DNA from 2 places in the Streptomyces sp. NPDC008238 genome. Region 1 is predicted to be linked to the other one. Evidence: predicted binding sites of a transcription regulator. Region 1 holds the regulator's gene; the other holds the start of a gene.
What was found. The regulator HspR, encoded in region 1, represses chaperone genes until heat shock. The targets are predictions, from matches to a motif close to TTGAGNNNNNNNNNCTCAA.
Positions count from the first base shown of each region.

Region 2: lon (endopeptidase La) is a predicted target of HspR. The motif match lies at 1,386-1,404, and genes of this name have one in related genera.

Region 1 covers NZ_JBIBGK010000003.1:484,870-488,269, forward strand. Annotated here, with positions in the region: gene grpE (nucleotide exchange factor GrpE) at 1-403, shown strand, start outside; gene dnaJ (molecular chaperone DnaJ) at 437-1,618, shown strand; gene ACFZAU_RS11075 (heat shock protein transcriptional repressor HspR) at 1,623-2,087, shown strand; gene ACFZAU_RS11080 (PIN domain-containing protein) at 2,095-2,640, opposite strand; gene ACFZAU_RS11085 (ImmA/IrrE family metallo-endopeptidase) at 2,637-3,400, opposite strand, start outside.
Region 2 covers NZ_JBIBGK010000002.1:91,221-94,620, reverse strand. Annotated here, with positions in the region: gene ACFZAU_RS05200 (zf-HC2 domain-containing protein) at 1-395, opposite strand, end outside; gene ACFZAU_RS05195 (RNA polymerase sigma factor) at 389-961, opposite strand; gene lon (endopeptidase La) at 1,427-3,400, shown strand, end outside.

The DNA.
Region 1 (3,400 bases):
GGACCGGGTCGCGGTCCGCGAGATCGCGATCGCGAACCTGCTCACCGAGCTGCTCCCGGTGCTCGACGACATCGGCCGGGCCCGGGACCACAAGGAGCTGGTCGGCGGGTTCAAGTCGGTCGGCGAGTCCCTGGAGACGGTCGCGGCCAAGTTGGGCCTGCAGCAGTTCGGCAAGGAGGGCGAGCCCTTCGACCCGCTGGTGCACGAGGCCCTGATGCACAGTTACTCGCCGGACGTCACTCAGACGACCTGCGTGCAGATCCTGCAGCCCGGGTATCGCATCGGTGAACGCACCATCCGCCCCGCGCGGGTGGCCGTCGCCGAGCCCCAGCCGGGCTCGCAGGGCACGCAGAAGGACGACGACACGGCGGACGAGGAGAACGGTGGCCCGGAGCAGGGCTGACGTGGGTGGCGGACGGAAGGAGGGACGCCGGGGATGAGCATCAGCAGGGACCTGTTCGAGAAGGACCTCTACAAGGTCCTCGGCGTCCCGAAGGACGCCACCGAGGCGGAGATCAAGAAGGCGTACCGGAAGCTCGCCCGCGAGTTCCACCCGGACGCCAACAAGGGCGACGCCAAGGCCGAGGAGCGCTTCAAGGAGATCTCCGAGGCCAATGACGTCCTGTCGGACCCCAAGCGCCGCAAGGAGTACGACGAGGGCCGCGCCCTCTTCGGCAACGGCGGCTTCCGCCCCGGCCCGGCCGGCGCGGGCGGGTTCGGCTTCGACCTCGGTGACCTCTTCGGCGGTGGCCCCGGCGGCACCGCCCCCCAGGGCGGCGGCTTCGGCGGCGGCCTCGGCGACGTGTTCGGCGGGCTGTTCAACCGCGGTGCGGGAGGCACGACCCGTACGCAGCCGCGGCGCGGCCAGGACATCGAGACCGAGGTGACGCTCAAGTTCACCGAGGCCGTCGACGGCGCCACGGTGCCGCTCAAGATGACCAGCCAGGCCCCCTGCAAGGCCTGCTCCGGCACCGGTGACAAGAACGGCACGCCCCGGGTGTGCCCGACCTGCGTCGGCACCGGCCAGGTCTCGCGCGGCGGCAGCGGCAGCTTCTCGCTCACCGACCCGTGCACGGACTGCAAGGGCCGCGGCCTGATCGCGCAGGACCCCTGCGAGGTCTGCGGCGGCAGCGGCCGGGCCCGGTCGGCGCGCACCATGCAGGTGCGCATCCCGGCCGGCGTCACCGACGGGCAGCGCATCCGGCTGCGCGGCAAGGGCGCGCCGGGCGAGCGCGGCGGCCCGGGCGGCGACCTGTACGTCACCGTGCACGTCGACGCGCACCCGGTGTTCGGGCGCAAGGCCGACAACCTCACCGTCACCGTGCCCGTCACCTTCGTGGAGGCGGCGCTGGGCGGGGAGATCAAGGTCCCGACGCTCGGCGGTCCCCCCGTGACCCTGAAGCTGCCCCCGGGGACGCCCAACGGGCGTACGCTGCGGGCCCGCGGCAAGGGCGCGGTCCGCAAGGACGGCACCCGCGGGGACCTGCTGGTCTCGATCGAGGTCGCCGTCCCGGCGGCCACCGAGGGCAAGGCGCTGGACGCCTTGGAGGCGTACCGGGAGGCGACCGCGGACACCGACCCGCGGGAAGAGCTGTTCAAGGCCGCGAGGGGAGTCTGAGCCGATGAACACGAGCGGCGGCATGCGTGGCGGACGGGGCCGCAACCCGTACGAGCTGACCGACGAATCACCCGTCTACGTCATCTCGGTGGCGGCCCAGCTCTCCGGGCTGCACCCCCAGACGCTGCGCCAGTACGACCGCCTCGGCCTGGTCTCGCCCGACCGCACGGCCGGGCGCGGCCGTCGTTATTCGGCTCGTGACATCGAACTCCTGCGCGAGGTCCAGCGGCTCTCCCAGGACGAGGGCATCAACCTGGCCGGCATCAAGCGCATCATCGAACTGGAGAACCAGGTGGCGGCCCTGCAGTCGCGGGTCGCCGAGCTCTCCGCGGCCCTCGAGGGCGCGGCGGCAGCCATGCAGCAGCGCGAGGCCGCCGTCCACGCCTCCTACCGGCGTGACCTGGTGCCCTACCAGGACGTCCAGCAGACCTCCGCGCTGGTGGTGTGGCGGCCCAAGCGGCCGGAATGAGCCGGGTCTAGGCCCCCGTCAGGTCCTCGGGACCCCGCGAGACGCGGTGCAGACGGCGCCCGGAGGCGACCATCGCCTCCAGCAGCCGGTGGCCCTCCGCCGCGGGGACGAGCCCCTCGGCGCAGGCCTGACGCATCAGGTCGAAGGTCTCCTTGGTGGTGATCCCGCCCCGCCGCGCGAAGTCGCGGGCCGAGCGGTCGTCGGTGATCCAGACCGAGCCCCGGAACTCGCGCCGCCGGGTGATCAGCACACAGGTCTCGGCCTCGCCGAGGTGCTTGGTCGGCAGGTGGGACGAGCCGCCGAAGACCGCCCGGCGCAGCCGGTCCACCTCCCGCAGTTCGGCGCCCTCGGTGATCTCCACGGGCTCGCCGAGCCACCCGGCCCCCGCCAGCCCGGCCAGCCGCGGCAGGAAGCGCGCGGAGCGGGCGGCCTCCCAGGCCACGGCCTGGGTCCAGCGTCCGCGGCCGTCCAGCACCTTCTCCAGCAGGAGCAGCCGGTCGACGGCGGCGAAGTTGCACAGCACGGTGTTGTCGGGGAACCACCACGTGGTCATGGCTGGAAGACCAGGTCCCCTTCTTCCGCGTCCTGGTGCTCGACGCCGTTGCCCGGCGGCGGTTCGGGCGCGAGGAGTCCGTGCAGCCGCTCCACGTCGGTGTCCAGCAGCGCGGCCAGCGGGCGCAGGGTCGTCTCCCCCGCCAGGTAGGCCTTGTACAACTCCGAGGCGACACGGGGCGGGAAGCGTTCCGCCGAGGCCCGCGAGGCCTGCTTCTGGTACGCGTCGCCGGCGCCCGCGAGCAGGTGGCAGGACTCCGTGGTGAGGGCGCGCAGCTGCTTGCGGCGTACGGCGTCGACCAGGCCGAGTTGGTGCAGCCGCGCGGCGAGCGCGCTCGGTGACACGCGGAAGCGGACGACCAGCCGCTCGAAGGACGGGTCCGTCAGCTCGCCCTCCGCGGCGGCGGCCTCGGTCAACTGCCGCGCGGGCATCAGCAGGTGCGAGGCGAAGACGTTGGCCCGCACCTCGGCCAGGTCCTTCTGCCGGCCCGGGGCGACGCGGGACTCGACCACGACACTGCGGGCGTCCCTGGCGAGGATGTGGCAGAGCTCGTGGGCCAGGGTGAAGCGCTGCCGCGTCCACAGGTCGGTGGGCGCGAGGAGGACGAGGCGGAAGGAGTCGGCCTGCCACGCGAGTCCGTCCACACCCTGGGGAAGACCGGTGATGGCGACGTCCACCCCGAAGAGGTCCTCCATCGCGGCGATCAGCTCGTCCGTGGCCAGCTCGGCGGCCGGCAGCCGCTCCAGCACCTGCCCGGCCA
Region 2 (3,400 bases), on a different contig from region 1:
AGCCAGGGGCGTCCCTCCGGCGCCGCGCCCAGCCGGGACAGCGCCACGGCGACCGCGAGCGTGAGCAGTACGGACCCGACCCAAGCGGGCCGCAGGACGCGCGCGGACCGCAGCGCCGCCCGCCAGGGAAGGCTCCGCGCGGCCCGGGGCGCCGGCGCGGCCGCGGCGAGGACGGCCTCGCGGACGCCGGCGAGGAGCGGGCCCGCGTCGCCCGCCCTGACCAGCGCGGAGAGCCGGGTGGCGCAGGCCGTGCAGGACTCCAGGTGCTTGTCCACCGACCACGCGGCGGAGTCGGCGAGGGTGCCGTCGGCGTAGGCGGCGGCCGCGGCGTCCGGCACGTGCCAGCCGGTCCGGTCCGCGGGCGGCGCGGCGTGGGTGTGGCGGGGATTCAGCATGCGGCTCCTCCTGCGGGGCCGAGGGCGGCGAGGGCGGCGCGCAGTTCGCGGCGGGCCCGGGACGCGCGGGTCTTGACGGTCCCCTCCGGTATGCCGAGCAGGCGCGCGGTCTCCCGGGTGGTGAGGCCGTCGACCACGGTGGCCCGCAGCACGTCCCGCAACTCGGGGGAGATCCGGTCGAGCGCCGCGCCCACGTCGCCGTACTCCAGCCCGGCGAGGACGTCCTCCTCGGCCGACGGGGCGGTACCGGATTCGTGCGTCCGCGCGGCCAGCAGGTCGCGGGTGCCGGCCCGTACGGCGGCGCGGCGGGCGTCCGCCAGCCGCCGGACGGCGATCACCCAGAGCCAGCCGCCCACGGCGCCGCCGCCGTGGCCGCCCGCCGAGCGCCAGGCCGTGACGAAGGTGTCCTGCAGCACCTCGCGGACGGTCTCGGGGTCGGAGCAGCGCCGGGTGAGCCGGGCGTGCAACCAGCCGGAATGCCGGTCGTACAGGTCCGCGAGGGCCTGGGCGTCACCCCGGGCGACCGCGCGCAGCAGCGCGTCGTCCCCGGGGGGCTCGTGGCTCATGGGCCGGAAGAGTCTCACACCCCTCTATCGCCCCCGCTCCCTCGCACGGTTCTCGTGCGGCCGCCCCCGTGTGCGCTTCGGCGTCTCCTTGGTGCCGCCCTGACTCGTCGCGCGCCCAAGGGGACGCCCGTCGGTCGGCCCGGGGGTGTCGGGCGTCGGTGGCGGGCATGTGGTGCGGTCGGAGGTCCGTGGCGTCGGTACCGGAGACGGATGCGGGCCGGCGCAGGGTGGCCGGCCGTGGTGTGGGCGTCGCCCTGGTGCCGCCCGCCGTGCGCGCACGGCGCTCTCCCGGGAGCCGGGCCTCTCGGCGCGCGACGAGTCACGCGCCGGGGGGCAGGACCGCTGCAGCGGGGCGTTCGTGCTGGCCGGTGGCCGATCGCTCAGAGCGAACAGGGGCTGGGGAACACGAGGGGCATCAGATGCATTGAGTCTGCATAGCTCAACTTGATTGCTTAGGGAGAGATAATGGCTCAATCGTCTTCGTCGGCGTTCGCGCCGCTCACCCTCCCCGTGCTGCCCCTCGACGACGCGGTGGTCCTGCCCGGCATGGTCGTGCCGGTGGACCTGACCGACGCCGAGGCGCGTGCCGCGGTCGAGGCGGCCCAGGCCGCGCAGCGGTCCGGTCTGCCCGGTGTCGGCAACAAGCCGCGGGTGCTGCTCGTTCCCCGGGTGGACGGCGACTACGCGGGCGTGGGCACGCTGGGCACCGTCGAGCAGGTGGGACGGCTGTCGGACGGCGATCCCGGCGCGGTGATCCGCGGCATCGGCCGCGTGCGCATCGGCGCCGGCACGACCGGACCGGGCGCCGCCCTGTGGGTGGAGGGGACCGAGCTCGCCGAGCCGGTGCCCGCCGAGGCTCCCGGCACCGTCGCGGAGCTCATGAAGGAGTACAAGGCCCTGGCCACCAGCTGGCTGCGCAAGCGCGGGGCCTGGCAGATCGTGGACCGCGTCCAGCAGATCGAGGACGTCTCGCAGCTGGCCGACAACGCGGGCTACTCGGGCTTCCTCACCACCAAGCAGCGCGTCGAGCTGCTGGAGACCGTGGACCCGGTCGCCCGGCTGAAGCTCGCCACGCAGTGGCTGCGCGACCACCTGGCCGAGCAGGACGTCGCGGAGACCATCCGCAAGGATGTCCAGGAGGGGATGGAGAAGCAGCAGCGCGAGTTCCTGCTGCGGCAGCAGCTCCAGGCCGTCCGCAAGGAGCTGGCCGAGCTGAACGGCGACCCCGAGGACGAGGCGGACGACTACCGTTCCCGCGTCGAGGCCGCCGACCTGCCCGAGAAGGTGCGCGAGGCCGCCCTGAAGGAGGTCGAGAAGCTGGAGCGGTCCAGCGACGCGTCCCCCGAGGGCAGCTGGATCCGCACCTGGCTGGACACCGTCCTGGAGCTGCCGTGGAACACCACGACCGAGGACGCCTACGACATCCCCGGCGCGCGGGCGGTGCTGGACGCCGACCACGCGGGCCTGGAGGACGTGAAGGAACGCATCACCGAGTACCTGGCCGTGCGCAAGCGCCGCAGCGACCGCGGTCTCGGGGTCGTCGGCGGCCGTCGCGGCGGCGCGGTACTGGCCCTGGTGGGCCCGCCCGGCGTCGGCAAGACCTCGCTCGGCGAGTCCGTGGCCCGCGCGATGGGGCGGAAGTTCGTGCGCGTGGCGCTCGGCGGCGTTCGGGACGAGGCCGAGATCCGCGGCCACCGTCGCACCTACGTCGGCGCGCTGCCCGGCCGGCTCGTGCGCGCCATCAAGGAGGCCGGGTCGATGAACCCGGTGGTCCTGCTGGACGAGATCGACAAGGTGGGCTCCGACTACCGCGGCGACCCGTCCGCGGCCCTGCTGGAGGTCCTGGACCCGGCCCAGAACCACACCTTCCGGGACCACTACCTGGAGGTCGAACTGGACCTGAGCGACGTGGTGTTCCTGGCCACCGCCAACGTCCTGGAGGCCATCCCGGAGCCGCTGCTGGACCGCATGGAGCTGGTGCGGCTGGACGGCTACACCGAGGACGAGAAGGTCGTCATCGCCCGCGACCACCTGCTGCCGCGCCAGCGCGAGCTGGCCGGGCTCGGCGAGGACGAGGTGACGGTCGACGACGCGGCCCTGCGCAAGCTGGCCGGGGAGTACACCCGCGAGGCGGGCGTGCGCACCCTGGAGCGGTCGCTCGCCCGCATCCTGCGGAAGGTCGCGGCCAAGCACGAACTCGGCGAGCGCGAGCTGCCGTTCACCGTCACCGCCGAGACCCTGCGGGACCTGATCGGCCGTCCGCACCACGTGCCGGAGTCCGCGCAGGACCCGCAGGAGCGGCGCACGGCGGTGCCGGGCGTGTCCACGGGTCTGGCGGTCACCGGCGCCGGCGGCGACGTCCTCTACATCGAGGCGTCGCTGGCCGACCCGGAGACCGGCGGCAGCGGACTGCAGCTCACCGGTCAGCTGGGCGACGTG